2 regions of the Exiguobacterium sp. UBA5002 genome follow, and region 1 is predicted to be linked to the other one. Evidence: riboswitches for the same ligand, from Rfam matches in the RefSeq annotation. Region 1 holds a riboswitch; the other holds the start of a gene.
The links. A riboswitch is a leader RNA that binds a small molecule or an ion and turns the genes downstream of it on or off. The one in region 1 is predicted to bind S-adenosylmethionine.

Region 1 (7,768 bases):
TACTTTTCAGGCATCAGTGGAAGGAATGGTGAACCGAAGCACGTCGAGAAGGTCGCTTCTGGTTCCGTGACACCGCGTTCTGTTCCAGCGAGTTTTGATGTATATCCTGATAGGAAGTGATACATCGCTTGTTCTTTCGTCAATTTGCTGATCGGAGGCAAGACGCCGTACGCATCAGCTGTCAAGAAGACAATCGTCTTCGGATGACCAGCGCGTGACGGAACAGCGATGTTATCGATTGCAGTGATCGGATAAGCAGCACGCGTATTTTCCGTCAACGATGTATCATCGTAATCAGGATGACGGGCTTCGTCGAGTACGACGTTCTCAAGGACGGTTCCGAAACGGATCGCGTCAAAGATTTGCGGTTCTTTTTCACGCGATAGATTGACCGTCTTCGCGTAACATCCGCCTTCGATGTTGAAGACACCATCGTGCGACCAACCATGCTCATCGTCACCGATCAATTGACGGCTATCATCGGCTGAAAGGGTGGTCTTACCAGTACCAGATAGACCGAAGAACAAGGCGACGTCGCCTTCGTGTCCGACGTTTGCCGAGCAGTGCATCGAAAGGACGTTTTCTTGTGGCAAGAGGTAGTTCATGACGGAAAAGATCGACTTTTTGATTTCTCCAGCGTATTCCGTTCCACCGATCAAGACGATCCGGTGTTCGAACGACATCGCGATGAACGTCTCGGAGTTCGTTCCGTCAACGGCAGGATCTGCTTTGAAATGTGGCGCGTAGACGACCGTGAACGGTTCGAAGGCAGCCACTTCAGGATACTCGCGTAAAAAGAGTTGTTTGGCAAACAGGTTATGCCAAGCATATTGTGTGAGCACACGGACCGGAAGGGTGAAGTGCGTATCTGCTCCAGCAGCAGCTTCTGTGTAGTAGAGATGATCAGCTTCGTTCATGTAACGAAGAACCTTTTGCAACAATTGTTCAAATTTGTCTCCATCCATTGGTTGGTTGACATGACCCCAATCAATGTGAGACTCGCAGGAAGAATCACGGACGATGAACTTATCTTTTGGTGAACGACCTGTAAATTTCCCCGTTTCTACAGATAATGCGCCGTTCTCAGCAAGGACACCTTCTTCGTTTAGAATCGCATGTTCGACAAGTTCAGCAACAGATAGTTGTTTGAACACATGCTCTTTCTTGAGTAGTTCTTCGATATTCAGGACCGTCATCGGCATCCTGACCCCACCTTTCCCCTACGTTGGTTTTGGCTCACTGTATTTAGCATGACACATTTATTATATGTGACATACTAAAGAGAGAGCAATCATTTTCTAGTGCTGATTTCTATTTATCTGGAAACGCTTTCAGCATTAACAGTTTAACATCTCTTTCAAAAAGTTTCGACTAGAATTTGAAACCTTGCTTGACAGAGTAGTTACAACTTTATATCATGTAATTCGTAACGGATACTCTTATTCTGAGCAGGTGGAGGGAACAAGGCCCGAAGAAACCCGGCAACCGTCCTACATTAATTCACATATTAATGAGGGAAAAGGTGCTCTCCTGAAGCGAAGTAAACACTTCGAACGATAAGAGGGTAAAGGAAGAACGCACAACCTTTCCCTGACCATTTTTTGGACTTGGAAAGGTTTTTTTCATTTTACCGTCCCACTCAACTAGGGGAAATGAGTACACCGTCAAATTCTTTTTTGGGAGGGTCATACATGACAAACCTTAATCGCCGACTATTCACGTCGGAGTCAGTCACTGAAGGTCATCCAGATAAAATCTGTGACCAAATTTCGGATTCAATTCTTGATGCAATCCTCGCAGCGGATCCAAACGCGCGTGTTGCGGCAGAAACTTCTGTTACAACAGGTCTCGTTCTCGTTGCAGGTGAGATCACGACATCCACTTACGTCGACATTCCAAAAGTCGTTCGTGAAACGATTCGTGAGATCGGTTATACACGCGCGAAATACGGTTTTGACGCGGACACATGTGCTGTATTGACATCAATCGATGAGCAATCAGCAGACATCGCTCTTGGTGTAGACCAAGCGCTTGAAGCACGTGAAGGTAGCATGTCTGATGCAGAAATCGATGCAATCGGTGCAGGAGACCAAGGTCTCATGTTCGGTTACGCAACGAAAGAAACACCAGAACTCATGCCACTTCCAATCTCGCTTTCACACCGTCTCGCACGCCGTTTGGCAGAAGTGCGTAAAAACGGTCAACTCGACTACCTTCGTCCGGACGGAAAAACACAAGTCACGGTCGAATACAACGAGAACAACGAGCCGGTTCGTGTCGATACGATCGTCATCTCGACACAACACGCGGAAGAAGTTACGCTTGAGCAAATTCAAGCTGACTTGAAAGAACACGTCATCACACCGGTCATCCCGGCTGAATACATCGACGCAGCAACGAAATTCTTCATCAATCCAACTGGTCGTTTCGTCATCGGCGGACCACAAGGAGATGCTGGATTGACGGGTCGTAAGATCATCGTTGATACGTATGGTGGATACGCACGCCACGGCGGTGGAGCATTCTCAGGTAAAGATCCAACAAAAGTCGACCGTTCAGCTGCATACGCAGCACGTTACGTCGCGAAGAACCTCGTTGCTGCAGGTCTTGCAGATAAAGCAGAAGTTCAACTCGCGTACGCAATCGGTGTCGCGCACCCAGTATCAATCGCGGTTGACACATTCGGTACAGGAAAACTTCCTGAAGCGCAACTCGTCGAATTGGTTGCTGAAAACTTCGATCTTCGTCCGGCTGGAATCATCAACATGCTTGATCTCCGTCGTCCGATCTATCGTCAAACAGCTGCATACGGTCACTTCGGTCGTACAGATGTTGAGCTTCCATGGGAACAAACAGATAAAGCAGCAGTTCTTGAAGAACAAGCAAAACGTTTCGCATAATCAAAAAGTCCGAGAACCCTACGCGGGTTTTCGGACTTTTTTGTTTCCGCGGAACTTTGCAGGAAACGAATGTTTTTTCTAGAAGAGGGTAAAAGTACATGAGTCGATTCGTATGAATACAAAGGGGGGTTCCGATTATGGAAATACGCGAAGCTATTCCAGCTGATGCAGGACATATTCATGACATTGCCGTCACATCTTGGTTGGATACGTATGCAGAAATCTATTCCGAACGTTCGAAAGCGCATTTCGTGCAGGAGGCGTATCCGCAAGAAGAAGTCGTTCGTGCGATCCGGACGGCGGAAGAAGCACGGGGAGAGTATTTTTATGTCGGAATCATCGACGAGGAAATCGTCGGTTTCATTCATGCTGTTGATGTCGAAGGAACGTGGGAGATCGTTCGTCTGTACGTCTTACCGAAATATCAGCAAAACGGAATCGGAAGACGATTGATCCGTGAACTCGAACGACAAGGAGCCGTCCCACTCGAAGTATACGTGGAAGCACGTAACTATAAAGCGCGTCAATTCCTGACCTCATTTGGTTTTGAAGAACTTAGTGAGATGACGGAAGAAGTGTTTGGGCAAGCGGAATCAGTCGTTCGTCTTCGCCATGTTGCCTCGTGAAATCCGTCTCGGGACGGTTTCGTTTGCGTTTGAAATAAGGTATCGTGAAAAGGAAGTATGAAGTGAAGAGGTGAGTTTGTGGTTGAACAACCAACAGGAATCATCGTATTAGTCTATCCGTTACAACTGCGTGCCCGTCCGAGTGAAGCTTTGATTCGAGTACTCGAAAGAGAGTATGAAGTGCTACTCGTCGACGCACCACGTCGCATTTCGTTTGAAGAGCACGGTCAACTGTTAAAAGAAGCATTACGCGAAGCAGGAAAACGAAAGCTACCGATTCATATCATCGCCTGTAGCATGGGCGCACTCGTCGTCAATCGTCTGTTGCAAGAATATGAACTACCAGTCGCAAGTCTTGCGTTCGTTTCACCATTGTTTGATTGGCATCCGTCGAAACAACTCGGAGGTGTCAAACAAGTCTTCGCGAGTGCGTTTGATCGTTTCCGTCCCGATGCGCCACTCGGTACGTTGCCGTTTGGTCAAAGTACGGAAGATACCGTTCGCATCGGTGAACTGACGTATGCGCAGTACCGGGAAATCGAAGAAGAGATCGTCGTACATGACGAGGAACGAAAAAAACTGCCTCGTGTAAACTTGGCTTGTTTTTATGCACCAGACGATCAGTTCGCAGACGTCAAACTGACGCTTGAAGTATGCCGGAAAATGGGTGGCGATCAGATTTACTTACAACGTCTACACGGTTTCCCGCATTTCAGCTTTGAACGGTTGAATACACGGTTTGCGGAAAAATTATTGTTGTTTTTTAAATTAGTCGAAGAATGAAAAAAGTGATGGTTTCCATAGCGGAAGCCATCACTTCTTTATTTCTACTGTCAGCGCACTTTTTTCTCGATCGCGATGATAAACGGGGGATGATTTTGTTGATTCAAGAAACGGTACTGGAGAACGGCATAATCTTGCTGATCAAGGGCTGTGACGTAATCGAGGACAGCGTCGCGTTCACGTTTTCCTTCCAGGTGACCGTGATAGACGACGAGGACGACAAGACCGCCGGGAGCGAGGACTGGGAGGAGGGCATCGAGTGCTTCAAGCGTCTCTTCTCCGGTCGTCGTGATTGATTTGTCGCTTCCAGGCAGGTATCCGAGATTGAAGACACCGGCGCGGACAGGACGTTGTTCGTCCGAAAGACGGGCACCGACATGGATATGGCTTTCATGATAAAGGTCGACGCGTGCTAACATTCCGGCTTCGTCGAGACGTCGCGTCGATTCCTCAATGGCTTGTGCCTGGACGTCGAACGCAAGAACCCTTCCTTCTGGACCGACGCGTTCTGCTAAAAACTGTGTATCATGTCCATTTCCGGCAGTCATATCGACGACGCAGTCTCCGGGTTCGATAACGGACTCGAGTAATTGTTTCGTATAAGGTAGTACACGGGCAAGTGACATGGCATAGACTCCTGTTCCTATGGTCTGTTTTTCTAGTAATGGTTCAGTATGTGCAAGATTCTTTCTGCATTATATCATTTTTTGATTCGTTGACGAAAAGCGAAGTGGCTTGACAGCTAGGGGACGGATTGCGTAAAGTGGCAAGGTTGAGAATGAAATAGGAGGACCACAGGTATGCCAAAATTACCAAAAGCGGTCTGGATCCTCGTCCTTGCGATGGCCATCAATACGACGGGATCCTCTTTTTTATGGCCGTTTAATACATTATATATTCATGAATATTTAGGAGAGTCGATGACAAAAGCAGGGATGGCGTTGTTCGTCAACTCGGCCTTAGCAATCGTCGGAAACTACTTAGGTGGAAAAGCGTTTGACCGTCTCGGTGGCAAGAAGACGCTTGTCATCAGTGTCATCGGACTTGTCCTGTCTTCTGTCGGCTTGTTGCTGTTTCATCAGACGTACCTCGGATACGTCGCGATGCTTGGATTGATTGGATTCGTCGGTGGGATGGTTTTTCCGACGATCTACGCGATGACGGGTGTCATTTGGCCTGAAGGCGGGCGTCGTGCCTTTAATGCGATCTATGTCGCACAAAACGTTGGTGTAGCGCTCGGGACAGCTGTCAGCGGTCAAATCGCTGCCTTTTCGATTCAGTACATCTTCATCGCCAATCTTGTCCTCTACATCGCTTTTGCCATCATTTTGTTCGTCGGTTTGTCCTGGATTCAGGCACCGGCTCGGATGCATGCGACCCATGACGAGATCGAAACGACACGCACACCCCTTGCACGCGGTGCGGCACGGACGATGTTGCTCGTCTCGATTGGTTATGCCTTACTTTGGTTCGTTTATGTACAGTGGCAAGGAACCTTTGCTGTACACACGAAATCGCTTGGTGTCACGATTTCCGAATACTCGATTCTTTGGACGATTAACGGAGCACTCATCGTGTTCGCACAACCTTTACTAACACCAATTCTTCGTTGGTTTGGAGATGACTTAAAGCGACAATTGATGACCGGTACAGGAATCTTCCTCTTGTCTTATCTGATCGTTCCGTTCGCAGGAGGATTCAAGATGTTCCTCGTCGCGATGATCATCCTGACGATTGGTGAAATGTTCATCTGGCCAGCGGTTCCTGCCATGGCAGCGAGACTCGCGCCAATCGGAAAAGAAGGAGAATTCCAAGGGTACGTCAATATTGCTGCTTCAGCGGGGCGAATGATCAGTCCGACCGTTGGAGGGTTGATCTACGATGTATCCGGTATGTCAGCGGTCTTCTTGACATTGATTGGATTGATTCTGTTAGCGGGCGTCGTCTTCCTTCGTGCCATTCCAAAAATCACATCATGAACATCATCTGTAAGACAGCGGACATTATGACCGCTGTCTTTTGTTACGTCATTAGTTCCAAAATCATAAAATAAACATTTAATAATATGGAATATTTCGGCAAAGAAACGGGTACTTTTTAATCAAGAACTTGAAAAAGAAAGGTCATATGAACGTTGCTTCTTTTTGACTGGAGGTGCACGAATGGAAAGGTGTCAATTCATCACAGATGCCGCAACTTGGACGACACACGTACAGCAACAGCCTCTTGATATCTTCTACAGTCACCAATATGTCACGCTCAACGCTAGACCGTCTGAGCAAGCGGTGCTATTCCGTTATGAAGGTGATGCAGGAACACTGTTCTATCCCTTTTTAAAGCGCCGGATTTTTGATACGCCTTATTCAGATTTCATCACGCCGTATGGCTATGGTGGACCGGAAATCATCGGTCAACTGACTGCGACTGAAATGCAGCATGCACGCTTATTGTTTGAAAGATGGGCAGATCGAGAAGAGATCGTCTCGGAAATGATTCGCTTTAATCCATTGACGGGTAATGAACGCTTCATGCGGGATTGGACGAAAGTCTCCTTCATCCGTCATACGACGAGTATCGATTTACGCCCTTCAATAGAGGATATCATGCAGACATTTCATAAGAAGACGAGAAGTATGATTCGCAAATCGCTTGCCTCTCCTTTAACCGTTAGAACAGGAACACGAGATGACCTACCTGTCTTTGTAGCGTTGTATCATGAAACGATGGACCGAAAGAATGCTTCGGCTCATTACTATTTTACGGACAGTTATTTTGAACAATTATTTGAAGCAAATCCACTCTGTGAGCCATTGTTACTGATTGCGGAAATCGACGGAGAACCTGTTGGTGGATACTTCGTATTGCTTGGAAAAGAATATGCCCACGGTCATTTGATTGGGTGTAAGCGGGACGAAGCGAAGATGTTCCCGAATCAGCGACTCGAGTACGAAGCGATTCTTCAGGCGAAAGCACGCGGTCTCGTCGAACAACATCTCGGGGGTGGATATCAAGAACGGGATAGTCTCTTTGAGAGTAAATGCCGTTACACCGGGTATCGTTTATTTGAGTATCATCAAGGAAAATCGATTCTTCAACCAGCCATATACGATCAGTTATGTGTACGATACGGGTCAGATGCTGATTCGGATTATTTTCCAGCTTACCGACAAACCAGTGTCCAAATGGCGACAAGTTAAACAGTAACTAAATGAAGAAGGCGAAACGACTACATCGTGTAGTCGTTTTTTTTGATATGCTGAAATCATGATAGATCAATTGAGGGGGATGTGTCTTGAAAAAACGAGGTCTTATTTTTGATATGGATGGGGTCATTTTAGATAGTGAAATTCGCTACTTCGAGGTCCATCAGCAGATGTTCAAAACGTTATCGATTCCGCTCGATCCGATTCAGTATGCGACGTTTATGGGAAAAACAGGTGATGAGATGTGGGAAGAGCT
Region 2 (14,890 bases), on a different contig from region 1:
TTCCAATCGATACTTTTCCGCTCATTCCCGAGCTATTTCTAAAAATCCCAGTATCATGCGTCCGTTGCAGACGCATCACGATTCTTGCTAAAATGCTTGATTCAGCTGGCGCGGCCAAGGAGCCGTAACAACGAAAGAGAGGTAGGGCTTTCGTCGTTTCAGGTGTTTTGATCACCTGTAATCCTCGATTCTCATGACAACCAAAACAACGACACGCTGATGAGGCGTTTTTTTTGTGCCTTTTTTCGGGTAAGGCTGAAAGAAGGGGGTGACGACATGCCATGGAATGAGAACGACTATCCGGAGTCATTCAAGAACTTTGATCCGCCACTTCGAAAGAAAGCAATCGAGATCGCGAATGCGTTATTAAAAGACGGGTATGAAGAGGGACGTGCCATTCCGATCGCGACATCGCAAGCTGAAAAATGGTACGAAAGTCACAAAGACGAACAATAAAAAGTTGTAAGCGATACCATTTCTTTCATTTACGAAGGATGGTATCTTTTTTACAAAAAATATACACTGTTGAGAATATAATCTGATATTATTAAGAAGTGTCAGAAAATTCAATAGGGGGTCTCATCATGAAATACGGCAGTACGTTTGGAAAGTGGGCATTGGCCGGAGTGTTAACAGCAGGAATCCTTCCACAAGCGGGTCTTGTCGGGGCAGAAGGCGAAGGCGTCATCTTGTCTGAATACATAGAAGGAACAAGCAATAACAAGGCAATCGAGCTATACAATGGGTCGGGGCAAATCATTGATTTAGCAGACTATACACTCGTTCAGTATACGAATGGTGGACCGTCAGAAGCGAAAATCACACTATCGGGGAAAGTGGATCCAGGGAAGACGTTCGTCATCGCGAACTCGAGTGCGAATGCAGATATCAAAGCAAAAGCACAATTGACGACGGGATCATTGAACTTCAACGGGAATGATCCGATCGCATTGAAAAAGGGTGATGTCGTTCTTGATATCATCGGACCACTCGGTTCATCGACGGATTTCGCAAAAGATACGACACTTGTCCGGAAATCTAGCGTCGCGTCTGGCGCTAAAACGTACGAACCATCACAGTGGACGAGCTTCCCGGTTGATACACTGACGAATCTCGGCAGTCATCAGACAGAAGTGGGCGACGTTCTCGCAGCACCTACAGCTTCTCCGGTCGGTGAAGTTGAACGTGGAGATCGAGTGACATTATCAGGTGAAGGAACGATTCATTATACGGTCGATGGCACGACACCAACTGTCGACAGTCCGGTGTATACGTCACCGATCACGATCAACGATGAAGTGACGATTCAAGCAGTTGCCGTCAAGGACGGTAAAACGTCAGCGGTTTCGACATTCAAGTATTATATCGCACCACCGATCACGAAAATCAGCAACATCCAAGGCGTTGCGCATACGTCGCCTTACGCAGATCAACTCGTCCGGACGACAGGTGTCGTCACGTACGTCGTCGATGCGAACAACTTCTACATGCAGGATCCAAATCCGGATAACGACAGCCGGACATCAGAAGGGATTCTCGTCTATGCGAAAAACCATGGTGCTGCTGTTGGACAAAAAGTCGCGACGACAGGATATGTCAAAGAGTGGTTGCTTGGCGGCTACAGCGATAAGTTCGATACTGACTTAGCAGTCACGGAAATCAGTACGGTCAATCTTGTGAAGGGTGCACTCAACGAAGGGTTACCAGCGAGTATCGTTCTCGGTGATGAAGGGGTTTTGATTCCGACACAAGTCGTTGATAACGACTCTTTTTCTCAGTTTGACCCAGAAGAAGACGCGATTGATTTGTATGAAAGCTTAGAAGGCATGCGTGTCGCTTTACCGAATGCAATCGTCACAGGTCCGCAAGCAAACCGGACGATTCCAGTTCGGACGCAGACGGCGAATAAGGTCTATACGAAACGCGGAACTCCAATCCTGACGAAGGACAACGTCAACCCGGAACGTCTCTTCGTTGAGATGGGTAGCTCGTCGTTCCGTGCAAAAGCTGGTGATACGTTCGACGGAACGATCGAAGGGGTCATGAGCTACAACTATTCGGCGTATAAAGTACTTTCAAAAGCAGCGGACCTTCCGAAACTCGTTGCGCGTGAAGCGGATCGTCAGCCGACGAACATCGAAACAGGTGAATCACGCCTGACTGTCGCTTCGTACAACGTCGAGAACTTCGCTTCAACAGCAGACGCTGGAAAAGTCGATCGTGTCTCAGAAGGTATCGCAACATTCTTGAAAACGCCGGACATTGTCGGTTTGACAGAGATGCAGGATAACGATGGTGCGACGGATAGCGGCACGGTCGATGCTTCGAAATCATTTGAGACATTGATCGCCGCGATCGAAGCGAAAACGGGTGTCCGCTATGCCTATACGGACATCGCACCAGAAGACAAGAAGGATGGTGGACAGCCGGGCGGAAACATCCGTGTCGGATTCCTCTACAATCCAGCACGTGTATCGCTCGCACCAGGTGAAAAAGGTGGCGCGACGGAAGCCGTTACGGTGGAAGAAGGTAAGTTAACGAAAAACCCGGGTCGTATCCAACCGACGGATCCGAACTTCGCGAGTTCACGGAAACCGCTCGTCGCAGAATTCCTTTTCAACGGTGATTCGTACCATGTCATCGTCAACCACTTCAACTCAAAAGGTGGCGACGGCGCTGACTTTGGTAAAAACCAACCGGTCGTGCGTAAAAGTGAAGTCCAGCGTCATGCGATTGCGAACATCGTTCAGGACTTCGTCTCTGAATTGAAGACGGAAGTCAAAGACTCGAATGTCGTCGTTCTCGGTGACTTGAACGACTTCCAGTTCTCGAAAACACTTGATATCTTAAAAGGTGATAACTTGTGGAACACAGTCGACGATCTTCCAGAATCAGAGCGGTACTCGTATGTCTATAACGGAAACGCTCAAGTGCTCGACCATATCTTGATCTCGAATAACTTGAAGTCGTATACGTCGTCTGATATTGTCAATATCAACTCAGAGTATATGGAAGCAGATGGTAGCGCGAGTGACCATGATCCAGCGATTATCTCGATTCAAGGTGCAGAGACGGTCGTACCGGTCAAAGGAAAAGCAGAAGTCGGAAACTGGCGTGCTGTTCAAAAAGGAAAACATATCTTCATCGAACGTCAAGGCAGTTCGAAGTGGGAGAAGGTTGGAGAAACACATGCTGATCAGCAAGGAAATCTTCTCGCTCTTCGTGTATCACAAGACAACCCAGCTATCCAAGTGAAAACGAAAAAAGGTAAAACGCTGTGGCTTGAATTAGCGAACGGCTATAAATTACAAGAAACGAAAAACTATCAATAATATGACAACGGACCTTTTTGACGAAGAAGGTCCGTTGTTTTTTTGAAAGCGGACTTAGCGGTCCGCTTTTTTGCGTGCTGGAATTAAAAGCGAAAGAAGTGAGAGCGTGCTGATGGAAAGCGTAGAAATTAAAGCAATCGGTAGAGGGATGACACGGAACATATAAGTGAAGTGGATCAAGATTAAAAAAAGGATGATAGCAAGACCAGGAATGAATTGTTTGCAAAGCAACATACCAGAACCAGGAACGAGTAACTCAAAACCGAGTCGTTGATTCAATCGTACATCTTCGTGTGCATTCGCTAAACTGAATGAAACCGTCAACACGACGAGAATCATCCATCCAGAAAATAAATATTGCTGAATCGGTAAAAAGGCGATGGACTCATAAATGAAATACAGTAAAACCATAGGTCAACTCCTTCATTTCATTATGTTATTTGGAAAAGCATTGAAAGTTTGGCTTACGAATTCTAATGATACCGAGTAAGAATTCCGAGAGCAATCAAAAATCTCGAATGATGAAATAAAAGAATGTTCACACATTTTAAGAAAAGGGAAAGATGGTTTAGTATATGTACTAAATACTTTTAAGAATCCTCTTAACGAAAGCATTTTAATAATATGAGAACGTTCTCATAAAACGTGTCTAATTTGTGAACGGAAAATGTGATTTAGACAATTAAGAGCCAATGACTGTTCGAAAGAATCATTTTCTTTTAAAATAAAGGTAATGATTAAAGGAGGCGAAACGAAGATATGAAAAAATGGTTGATCGTCGGAGTAGCAGCAGTAGCTTTTTTCGGCTACGAGAACATTCCAATGGAACAGGCAGAAGCCGATTATCCGAAAAGTGGCGGCAAGCTGATTGATCGATATAGCAGTGAATATCCAGGTTACGACTGGGAAGTCAGGCGGACGTCCAGCGAAGAATTCGTATCGTTGACGAAGGACGGTAAGGAATACGGAAAGTACCGATTTAAAAATGGTATAACAACGCAAGGGGCAGTCTTGAACAAAGATACGGAATCATCGCTGAAGAAAAAAGGATGGACCGCAGTGAAGTCCTACCGTAAAGGCAACACGAACTACATGTTGAACCTGGATCATGCAGCCGTCTATGAGAAGAAGGGGAATTACGTCACCTATTTCTTCGACCAACATGATGGGAATAAGGTGAAAGCGACACTGTCGATTCCGAAAGACGTCGAAGCGAAGAAAAAGGGTTTCTATGGTACGGCTTCGAATGCGTTACGAACGACGGATGAGAAGCTGATGCTACGATTGATGAACTGGGAACGGGCTGACTACAAGTTAAATCCGTTGGCTCCGTATACGGCACTGAAGCCAGTGACACGCGGTCATAGCGAAAATATGGCGAAGAATAATTTCTTCGCACATACGGATCCGCAAGGGCGTGATCCGTTCGACCGGATGAAGCGTGAAGGAATCAGGTTCAGCTATGCTGGTGAAAATCTATCAATGGGCTATCCGAATGTCTTTGCATCACATTGGGGCTTAATGAATTCAAAAGGGCACCGAGAAAATATTTTGAAAAAAGAGTACAAACAAGCTGACATCGGTGTGGCTTTCCGGAGTAACGCGCCATACTTCACGATTAATTTCCGAACACCTTAAAATAGAAAAATGGAGGACGATATTTCACGATGTCGTCCTCTTTTTCATGAAGCGGTGTGTTTTACACTAAAGGCAGGAGGTGGGGATGTTGGAAATCCGTCGATTGAATCCAGAAGATGCAGTACTCTATAAAGCGTTGCGATTAGAAGCCTTACGAAACCATCCTGAGGCATTTGGCTCTGATTATGAATCAGAAAAAGATCGATCCGTCGAACGGTACGCAACTCGTCTTGAAAGCGAACAGTCGATGACGTTTGGTGCGTTTCATGAAAATGAACTCGTCGGTGTCGTCACTATCGTCTGCTCCGAGCCGTTCAAGATGCGACATCGAGCGAATGTATTTGCGATGTACGTCACGCCACGCGCCCGAAAACAACAGGTCGGACGACGCCTTGTAGAAGAGGCATTACGTACATTAAAGCAGCATCCTGTAATTGAGCAAGTCCATCTCTCGGTCGTCCGGACGAACGAAGCTGCTAAAGCGTTGTATCGGTCGCTTGGTTTTGAATCATACGCGATTGAACCACGGGCGCTGAAAATCGATGATACCTATCATGATGAAGAACTGATGTGGTATCGGTTCTAACACCAAACGACCGGAATTCAAAGAGATGATCTCTCCTTGAATTCCGGTCGTTTTTTACATCAGTTTGCCCATTCAGGCTTGCTGAAGCCTTTGAATGATTTTTCGATAACTTCATTGAAGGCGTCCGATTCGACGGCTGCTTTTAAGTCTTTTGCGACTTGTTTGTCCGCATCTTTCGTTTGGACAGCGACGAGGTTCCGGTATTGTTCGTCCATCGTCTCAAGTGCTAACGCATCAAGTAAGTCGAATTTCGCAGCAAGTGCGAAGTTCCCTGGAACGGCTGAGATATCGACACTTTCGACAGCGCGTGGCAGTTGAGCCGCTTCGAGTGGTTTGATGACGAGTTTCTTCGGATTCTTGACGATATCTTTTTCTGAAACGGTCAGAGGATTAGCATCCGGCTTGAGTTCAATCCACCCTTGTTCCGCAAGCAAGTTCAGTGCCCGTGCTTGGTTCGTCGGATCATTCGGCGTCGCGACTTCAGCACCTGTCTTGACGTCGTCAAGTGTCTTCGCTGTCTTGCTGTATAGTCCCATCGGTGCTGTCGGAACCGTGATCAGTCCTTTTAAGTCGAGATTCTTTTCTTTAGAAAACGTCTTGAGATAGATCGAATGTTGGAACAAGTTGGCGTCGATATTGCCGCTACCGAGGGCGATGTTCGGTTGAATGTAATCGCTGAACTCGACGATTTCGACTTTGTAGCCTTTCTTTTCGAGTTGTGGCTGGATCGCTTGTTTGACCATGTCGCTATACGGACCGCTCGTCGCCCCGATCTTGATCGTCTTGTCTTTTTCATCAGCGCTGCTGTCTCCACATCCTGCGAGGACTCCTGCACCGAGTAAGGCTGTTGCTAAAAAGGCATATCGTTTTTTCATGATTGCACTCTCCCTTTGCATGTATGATTAGCGTTTATCTGTTTTTCGCGCCAGTTGATTGCCAAGTGCTTGAATACTTTGAACGATGACGATGAGCACGACGATCGTCACGATCATGATGAGATTATCGTAGCGATAGTAACCGAAACGGATCGCGAGGTCACCGACACCACCGCCGCCGACGATACCAGCCATCGCTGAGAAGCCGATCAAGCTGATCGTTGTTAATGTGATGCCCTGAATGATGCCAGGGAGTGCTTCTGGTAAAAGGATACTGACGATGATCCGTAATGGTTTCGCACCGCACGCTTCCGCTGCTTCGATCAAACCAGGTGGAATCTCACGCAGTGATGTTTCGACGAGTCGTGCGAGAAACGGAATCGCTGCGACACTGAGGCTGACGGATGCTGCCGTCGGACCGATTGTATTGTCGAGTAAGAACTTCGTTAACGGAATGAGGGCAACCAGCAAGATGATGAACGGTAGCGACCGGACGATGTTGACGACGAAGTCAAGGACACGTCGGACGGCAAGGTTTTGAAAAAATAATCCCCGGTCTGTGACGAACAAGAGAATCCCGAGCGGAATCCCGACGACCAATGCAAAGGCAAGTGAAATTCCGACCATCCACGCCGTCTCGCCGAGTGCCTTCAAGAGCTCAGGTAACATCGTTTGAATACGATCAAGCCACATCCTGAATCACCTCGAGTGCATGAAGTTCCGTCGCGAGCCAGTCGAGGGCAGGGGCGATTTGATCAGATGATCCCGTCAAGCTGACAATCAGGACACCGAAGGCGACGTCTTGAATGTAGTCGACCTTGCCGTGCAAGATGCTGACTGAGATATCGTAACGGCGGATCGCTTCTGATAACGTACTCTCACCGGTCTTTTCGCCCGTGAACTGCAAGCGGATGATCTTGCCTGGGGTTGCCTGTAAGATGCGTTCCGGCAATTCGATTTGTAGTGCCGTATCGACGTAATGTTGCGTCACTGGATGCTTGGCTTGACTAAACAAGTCATAGGTTGAGGCGACTTCAACGACTTCACCTTGCGACATGACCGCGACGCGATGGCAAATCTGTTTGACGACATCAATCTCATGCGTGATGAGGACGATCGTCAGTCCGAGACGTTCATTCAAATCCTTCAGCAGTTCAAGGATCTGTAGTGTCGTAACGGGGTCAAGAGCTGATGTCGCTTCATCACATAACAAGACGGTCGGATCGTTCGCGAGTGCCCGGGCAATCCCGACGCGCTGTTTCTGCCCCCCGCTTAATTGGCTCGGGAAGTTCGTCTCGAATCCTTCGAGTCCGACGAGCGAGACGAGTTCGCGAATTCGCTCCGGGAAATCTGCTCGTTTAACGCCAGCGGCCTTGAGCGCAAAAGCGATGTTATCCGCGACGTTGCGCGACTGAATCAATTGGAAATGCTGAAAGATCATTCCTGTCCGCAAGCGAAGTTGACGCAAATCTGCTTTTGACATCCCGCCGAGCGAGACACCGTCGACCTTGACGGTTCCTTGTGTCGGATGCTCAAGCCCATTGATTAGGCGAAGCAACGTACTTTTACCGGCACCGGACTCACCGATGATTCCGAAGATTTCTCCTTTTTGGATCGTCAAATCGACATCCCGTAATGCAAAAATCGGGGTCCGGTCTCGAACGAACCGTTTTGTAATGTGTTTGAATTCAATCATCCGCTCATCTCCTCATACAAAAAAAGTCGCTTTTTCCTAGTAGCAGAGCAACCAGAAAAAAGCGACGAAAGTGTAAGATTTCGTAACTTATCTCTCAGAATGAAAATCATTCTGTAGGATGTGGCACCGTTCCTTACAGGTGGTTGCCGGACGTCGTTGGGCCTAATCCCTCGGTCGCTCTCGATAAGTAGTTATGCTGTTGGGATTTACTTTAACGGAAATGATTCCCATCTGTCAAATGTTTTTTCAGAATTATTCCGCAACAGGTGTCCGGAACAGGTTGAGCGTTCCGATTCGATCGACGGCTTCTTCTAGACGTTCGACGTCAGCAATCAAGCTGATCCGGACGTAGCCTTCACCGTATTCGCCGAAGAAGGATCCAGGGGTTACAGCGACGTGTGCTTCGTCAAGCAGGTGATCGGTGAAGCTTTGGGACGTGTAACCTTCAGGAACAGGAAGCCAGACGAAGAAGGAACCGCCCGGACGTGGTCCACTCCAGCCAATCGCATCGAGTTTCGCGAACAACGCATCGCGTCGTGTTTCGTACAAGCGACTTAACTCGCGGACACATGTCTGGTCACTCGTCAGAGCGACGGTCGCAGCATGTTGAATCGGTGTGAAGGCACTGACGTAGAGATGTTCTTGGTACGTCTCGATGCTTGAGATGACAGACGGATTACCGATCGCAAAGGCGATCCGGAAGCCGGACATGTTGAAGCGTTTCGAGAGTGAGAACAATTCGATCCCGACGTCTTTTGCACCTTCCGTCTGCAGGAAGCTCCGTGTCGGACCATCGAAACTGATTCCGCCGTATGCTAAGTCATGGACGACACAGATATCATGGGCATCGGCGAAAGCGACTGTCTGTTCGAAGGCTTCTGCCGTCGCAGTCGCACCCGTCGGATTACTCGGGTAGTTGAGGAACAACATCCGGGCACGCTCGACGTCCGTCGTATCAAGTAAGTCGTAATCGGGTAAGAAGCCGTTTTTCTCGAGCAACGGAAGTGTAATCGGGTAAGCACCAGCGAGTGCGGCACCAGACAGGTAATCCGGGTATCCTGGATCCGGAACGATGACTCCTTCTCCAGGGTTGACGATTGTCTGCGGTAAAGCGACGATTCCGGCTTTACTGCCGAGCAGAATCGCGACTTCCGTTGCTGGATCGATCGTGACACCGAACTCAGTCGCGTAAAAGCTTGCGACGGCTTGTTTTAGAAAATCATGTCCACGAAACGGTGGATATTGAAGGTTCGTTGGCTCGTCGATGGCTTGTTTTAAGGCATCGAGGATATGTACAGGCGTCGTCTGGTCGGGTGTTCCTTGACCAAGTGTGATGACATCGTGTCCGGCAGCTTTTACAGCACCGATTCGGTTTGCGAGCTCAGCGAAGACGGGAGCAGGAAGCCGATCAATGGCGATGGATGGAGCGAAATGTTTCATGGATGAATGCCTCCTTCGTGGTATTGTCGTCAAGGATAACGAATATTCAGTCAAAAGAAAAGAACTTTTTCGAAATTCAAAAAAATTGTCGGATAAACAGGTACAGATAAGTGGAGCGGGAATAAAGAGTAGGGAGAGGAGTGGGAAGATGAAGCGAGCTAACTGGAAAGAGGCAGTCGTCTATCAAGTCTACTGGCGTAGCTTTAAGGATTCGAACGGGGATGGGATCGGTGATTTGCGAGGTGTCATCGACAAGCTCGATTACATCGCTTCACTTGGTGTCGATGTCGTTTGGTTGAATCCGTGTTACCGTTCGCCGGACGTCGATAACGGCTATGATATTGCCGATTATTACGAGATCATGGAAAAAGCGGGAACGATGGGAGATCTCCAGGAGTTGATCACGGCCGCTCATGCCCGTGGATTGAAGGTCATTCTCGATTTAGTCGTGAACCATACGAGTGACCAGCATGACTGGTTCCGTCAGTCGCGGGAGCGGATCAACGATAAGGATGACTGGTATATCTGGCAGGATGGCACGAAAGAGACGCCTCCGAACAACTGGCGCTCGTACTTTGCGCCAAGCCCATGGACGTGGAGTGAAGAACGCGGGCAGTATTATTTTCATTCCTTCGCCAAAGAACAGCCCGACTTAAACTGGGAGCACCCAGCTGTGAGGCAAGCGATCTACGATATGATGAACTGGTGGATCGATCAAGGGATCGACGGATTCCGGATGGATGTCATCAACTTGATCAAAAAACGGTCGTTTGAAGATGTCGCCAATCCGTTTGATCTCTCGTACCTTGGAAATCAGCCCGGCGTGCATGACTTCTTGCAGGAGATGCATGCGAATGTTCTTGCTGGTAAAGACTTGTTTACAGTTGGTGAGATTCCGTTCGTCGGTCCAGAAGACGGGCTGTTATATGTCAGTGAGGACCGAGAAGAACTCCGGACGCTATTTCACTTCGAAATCGCGGATGACATGGAGGTGATGGATCTCTTACGATTCAAGGAGATTCAAAAACGCTGGTACGACGTTTTATACCCATTAGGTGTCAATTCACAGTTCCTCAACAACCATGATCATACACGACAAGTGACGCGCTTCGGCAGTGAACGATACCGCGTTGAAAGTGCGAAACTACTTGGTTTGATGTTGCATACGTTACCGGGCATTCCATACGTGTATCAAGGAGAAGAGATCGGAATGACGGGGATTCGATTCTCGGATCCGTCGCTCTATCAGGACGTCGCCTTTCGAAATCGATACGCGGAGCGCGTCGCTGGCGGAGAGGACCCAGAGGTCGTGCTCTCATCGATGCAGTTACTCGCGCGCGATAACTCCCGCACACCGATGCAGTGGGACGGTACGCACGCGGCAGGCTTTACGAGTGGGAAACCGTGGTTAGCGGTCAATCCGAATTACACGGACATCAATGTCGCGCAAGCAGAAGCCGATCCATCATCCGTCCTTGCCTTTTACCGAGCATTGATTCAGATGCGAAAGGATCATCCAATCATGGTCTATGGTACGTATCGCGACTTAGCTCTTCATGATCCGTATCTCTACATCTATGAGCGGGAACTAGAGGGAGAAGTGTGGCGGATCGTTCTCAACGTGCATGACGAACCGATGCAAACTGCCTTCGTTTTATCGCAAGATAAGTTGCTTGTGTCGAACTATCCAGATGTCTCGGATGAACTACGTCCTTATGAAGCACGTGTATATCGATATGCTGTTACAGAACAGAATTGAACTACTGGACGAAAAAACATCCGCGACGTGTCAGGAACGCGTACGGATGTTTTTTCGTGTGTTATTTGAAAGGTGACGATTTTTTCGTCTGTAAGACGTGCGTGAATCGATCGACGGCTTGTCGCATCTCGTAACTTGGTCCAAGGATGAGTGGACCATGTCCGACGGCAAGAATATCTGGAGACAGTTCCGTTAGTTGATCAGCCGAGCGAAGGGCGACGTCCGGATCCCATGTTGCGAGGGCGGGAAACGGGAATTGCCAGCGGACGTCACCGGAGACAGCGAGTCCTCCTTGCGTCTGAAAAGCATCGCCAGCGATCAACGTCCGGCTTCCTTCATGCCAAAGCGAGATCGAACCAGGTGTATGACCGGGTGAGGCGATGACACTGAGACTTCCGACTTGTTGACCACTCTCGAGTAATCGATCCGGTCGCGTTTTGATGTTTTTCGGAATGCCCCCTTTTAAGGGCGTCGTTTCGCCTTCGCGTAGCGTCTCATCCCCACTGAGTAGGGCGGCATCGCGATAACTGATACAGACTTGAGCAAGTGGGAAGGCGTTCGCAAGGAAATCCAGTGAGCCGACATGATCGGCGTGCGCATGAGTCAGGATGATTGCACCGAGTGGCTTCTCTTGCTGTCGAATATAGTGATAGAGCGCCTTTGCGTTGATTCCGAGTCCGGCATCAATCAATGTTAAACTGTCTGCTTCTTCAAACAGGTAGCAGTTGACGGGGAAAAAGGATGGGGTCGTCTGCAGTTGCTGTAAACGTTCGATTGTCGTGACACGCATCGGCTTCACTCCTTCAAAAAATGAATAGACTTCTTCTTTAGTATCGTCTGTTTTTTTAGAGACGTCTAGACGAATTGTGTGGAAAAAGAGGCATCACCTCTAAAAAAGATGATCCCTCCTCTATAAATCATTCAAATGTTACGGCGAAGACAGCACCGGCGTGTGGTGCATCATCTCCGTTTGCAGCCGTCGTGACGAGCAATCGATCTTCGTAGAAAATCGGACACGTCGGATTGGCGACCGGGAAGTCGACATGATCGAGTTTTTCACCAGTCGCAAGATTCCACCGGGTGATGCATGATCCCGCATAATGCGCGATCCAAGCATGACCTTCCGCGTCCTTCGTCATACCATCCGGGAACCCCTCTTCTTCTTCAAGGTCAACGGCGACACGCTTATTCGAAAGTGGAGCGTCCGGAGCGTAATCAAAGGCATAGACTTTTTTCGTCGGTGTATCGATGTGATAAAGCGTCTTGCCATCTTCTGACCAGACGAGTCCATTCGAGTTCGTTAAGTCTTCGTGCAAGACATCGATGGAACCATCGTGACGCAGACGGAACAATCCAGCGGTCTTGCCGTCTTCTTCATTAATGCTACCAGCGACATATTGTCCGGTCGGATCGAGCTTGCCATCGTTCATCCGATCAGAATCCGGTAATGACAATTGATGTTCGAGAGACAGATGTCCTTCCTTGAGATCGAACGTGCCAAAGCCATGTGCTGATGTGACACGCAATAAGTCCGGAGCGTCCGTCAAGGCAATCGATGTAATAGCGCTTGGCAACGTATATGGTTTAAGTGCTTCTGTAACAAGATCATATGAAAAGAGCAGTTGATTCGGAATATCGACGAAATAAAAGCGTTTTGTTTTTGCGTCGTAAACAGGGGATTCACCTGTCTTACACGCGACATCAATAAATACAGATACACTCATGAAAAGGCCTCCTACATCATGTATGAATAGATTCATATGTTGATTGCAACATATGTGGCTTAAAAGGAATTAGTTAACTACTTTCTATACCTGTTATGAATAAAAATAAACCTCTCCTAAATTAATTATGTCATTTATTTACTAAAAAAGGCATAATATATAACGGAGGTGTGTTATGTTCAAGAAAATTTGTATTTTATTAACAACTTTTTGTCTTTTTCAATCTGTCTCTACCACTCAGGCAGAAACGATTTCAAAAGGTGTGACCTATACGACAAAATCAGAAACACTTTCGGGTACACCACAGTTATTTCGACATATAACGGTTCAGCCCGATACCGGTAACTACTGGATGACGACGAAAGGACGAGATCGTGTATTAGCAACAGAATCTTTACCTTCTCAAGTTAGTCGCGTGACAGTGAGCGGGGGGCGTGTCGTAACAGCGATCAATGCCGATATGTATCGAGTAGCTTCGGGGTTACCGATTGGACTTCAAATTCAGCAAAATCAAGTACTGGTTAGTCATAGTGTAAAAGATTCTGCGACAAAATTCCCATCATTCATGATCAACGGACAAGGGAAACCAGAGATCGGGTCGTTCGGTATCATCGGATCTGCGACGACTGATACGAAGCGGGTAACGATCCACTCAGTTAACCGTAACGAGAACTTAGCGAATCGAATCGGTATCTTTAGTTCAGCTCATCATGCTTCAAAAATGCTGAAGCTAATTGAGCCGTCAGAAGCGATGAAAAAAGAAATTGCTATCGTCTATTTAAAAGGAACAGCGACATCGGCGTTTACACTCGGGAAGAACTATCAATGGACCGTTGAATCGGTAGATACGACATTCCGTAAAGAAATTCGCTTACCCGATGCTGGAGTTGTCCTCGTTGGTCTCGGAAAACAAAAAGCGGCACTACTCGCACTTGTGAAAGCAGCAGAAGAAAAATCAAATGGTCTGTTATCAACACAATTAAATCTAGTTCAATTATCGAATCTTCAAATGCGTAACGATATTCAAGAAGCGGTATCTGGATATAACTGGTTGATTCAAAATGGAGTTGGATATAGTTTAGACAGCCTAGCATTGAACCATGACCGCTTTTTGATGCTCGCTCGTAAGGCGCGGACACTTATCGGTACAACATCAAACGGGACAGTTCAAATTATTACGGTGGATCAAGCTCGTCTTGATTCAAAAGGGATTACGATGCTTGAGGCAGTGGAGCAAATGAAGCGTTTAGGTGTAACGTCGGCCCTCGCATTTGATGGTGGGGGATCGACAGAGATAATGGTCAGACGCGCTGGAGAGTTTTTACCTAAAACAGCGAATGTACCGGCAGATGGAAGAAGTCGCTCTATTACGAACGGTTTAATATTAGCCACTCATTATGTTCCATCGAATGTAGCGACGACGATTTTATTGACTGCCCCTAAAGAATTATATGTAGGTGAAAAAGGTGGATTTGGATTAAAGCTGACGGATGCAAATGGACAGCCTGTAGATGCAACGAAGAAATCGATTATTTGGAAAGGGACAGGTGTCAAAGGCTTACAAGTCACGGCACCGCTGACTCCTGGAAAATGGACAGGTACGATGCAAGTTGATCGTGCTAAACGAACCGTATCGATTCCAGTCACGAATCGCTTGACCGGTCTTACAGTCAATGGAGGGCGTCCGATCTTGTTAAAAGTAGGACAACGCCTCGCGATTTCATCAGAAGGATGGCTAAACGGACGACGTGTCGTAATCCCTGCTTCGCAACTCAATTACCAGGTTGCAAACGGAGCGACCGCATCGATTACAAAAGGGAATATTCTTGCAAAGAAAATC

Region 2: it holds a riboswitch for S-adenosylmethionine, as region 1 does, so the genes downstream of both, B4C70_RS10865 (methionine ABC transporter ATP-binding protein) here and metK (methionine adenosyltransferase) in region 1, are expected to answer to the same signal.

What each region holds. Positions count from the first base shown of each region.
Region 1 is NZ_DGYQ01000034.1:37,599-45,366, forward strand. It holds gene pckA (phosphoenolpyruvate carboxykinase (ATP)) at 1-1,202, opposite strand, end outside; SAM riboswitch class I at 1,437-1,563, shown strand; gene metK (methionine adenosyltransferase) at 1,692-2,900, shown strand; gene B4C70_RS10550 (GNAT family N-acetyltransferase) at 3,038-3,526, shown strand; gene B4C70_RS10555 (serine aminopeptidase domain-containing protein) at 3,605-4,309, shown strand; gene B4C70_RS10560 (class I SAM-dependent methyltransferase) at 4,360-4,956, opposite strand; gene B4C70_RS10565 (MDR family MFS transporter) at 5,110-6,288, shown strand; gene B4C70_RS10570 (peptidoglycan bridge formation glycyltransferase FemA/FemB family protein) at 6,472-7,506, shown strand; gene B4C70_RS10575 (HAD family hydrolase) at 7,602-7,768, shown strand, end outside.
Region 2 is NZ_DGYQ01000035.1:624-15,513, reverse strand. It holds gene B4C70_RS10900 (hypothetical protein) at 277-456, shown strand; gene B4C70_RS10895 (FN3 associated domain-containing protein) at 585-3,332, shown strand; gene B4C70_RS10890 (hypothetical protein) at 3,387-3,743, opposite strand; gene B4C70_RS10885 (CAP domain-containing protein) at 4,092-4,970, shown strand; gene B4C70_RS10880 (GNAT family N-acetyltransferase) at 5,056-5,556, shown strand; gene B4C70_RS10875 (MetQ/NlpA family ABC transporter substrate-binding protein) at 5,616-6,431, opposite strand; gene B4C70_RS10870 (methionine ABC transporter permease) at 6,459-7,124, opposite strand; gene B4C70_RS10865 (methionine ABC transporter ATP-binding protein) at 7,114-8,127, opposite strand; SAM riboswitch class I at 8,212-8,317, opposite strand; gene B4C70_RS10860 (aminotransferase class I/II-fold pyridoxal phosphate-dependent enzyme) at 8,380-9,567, opposite strand; gene B4C70_RS10855 (alpha-glucosidase) at 9,716-11,326, shown strand; gene B4C70_RS10850 (MBL fold metallo-hydrolase) at 11,388-12,116, opposite strand; gene B4C70_RS10845 (SMP-30/gluconolactonase/LRE family protein) at 12,244-13,050, opposite strand; gene B4C70_RS10840 (phosphodiester glycosidase family protein) at 13,226-14,890, shown strand, end outside.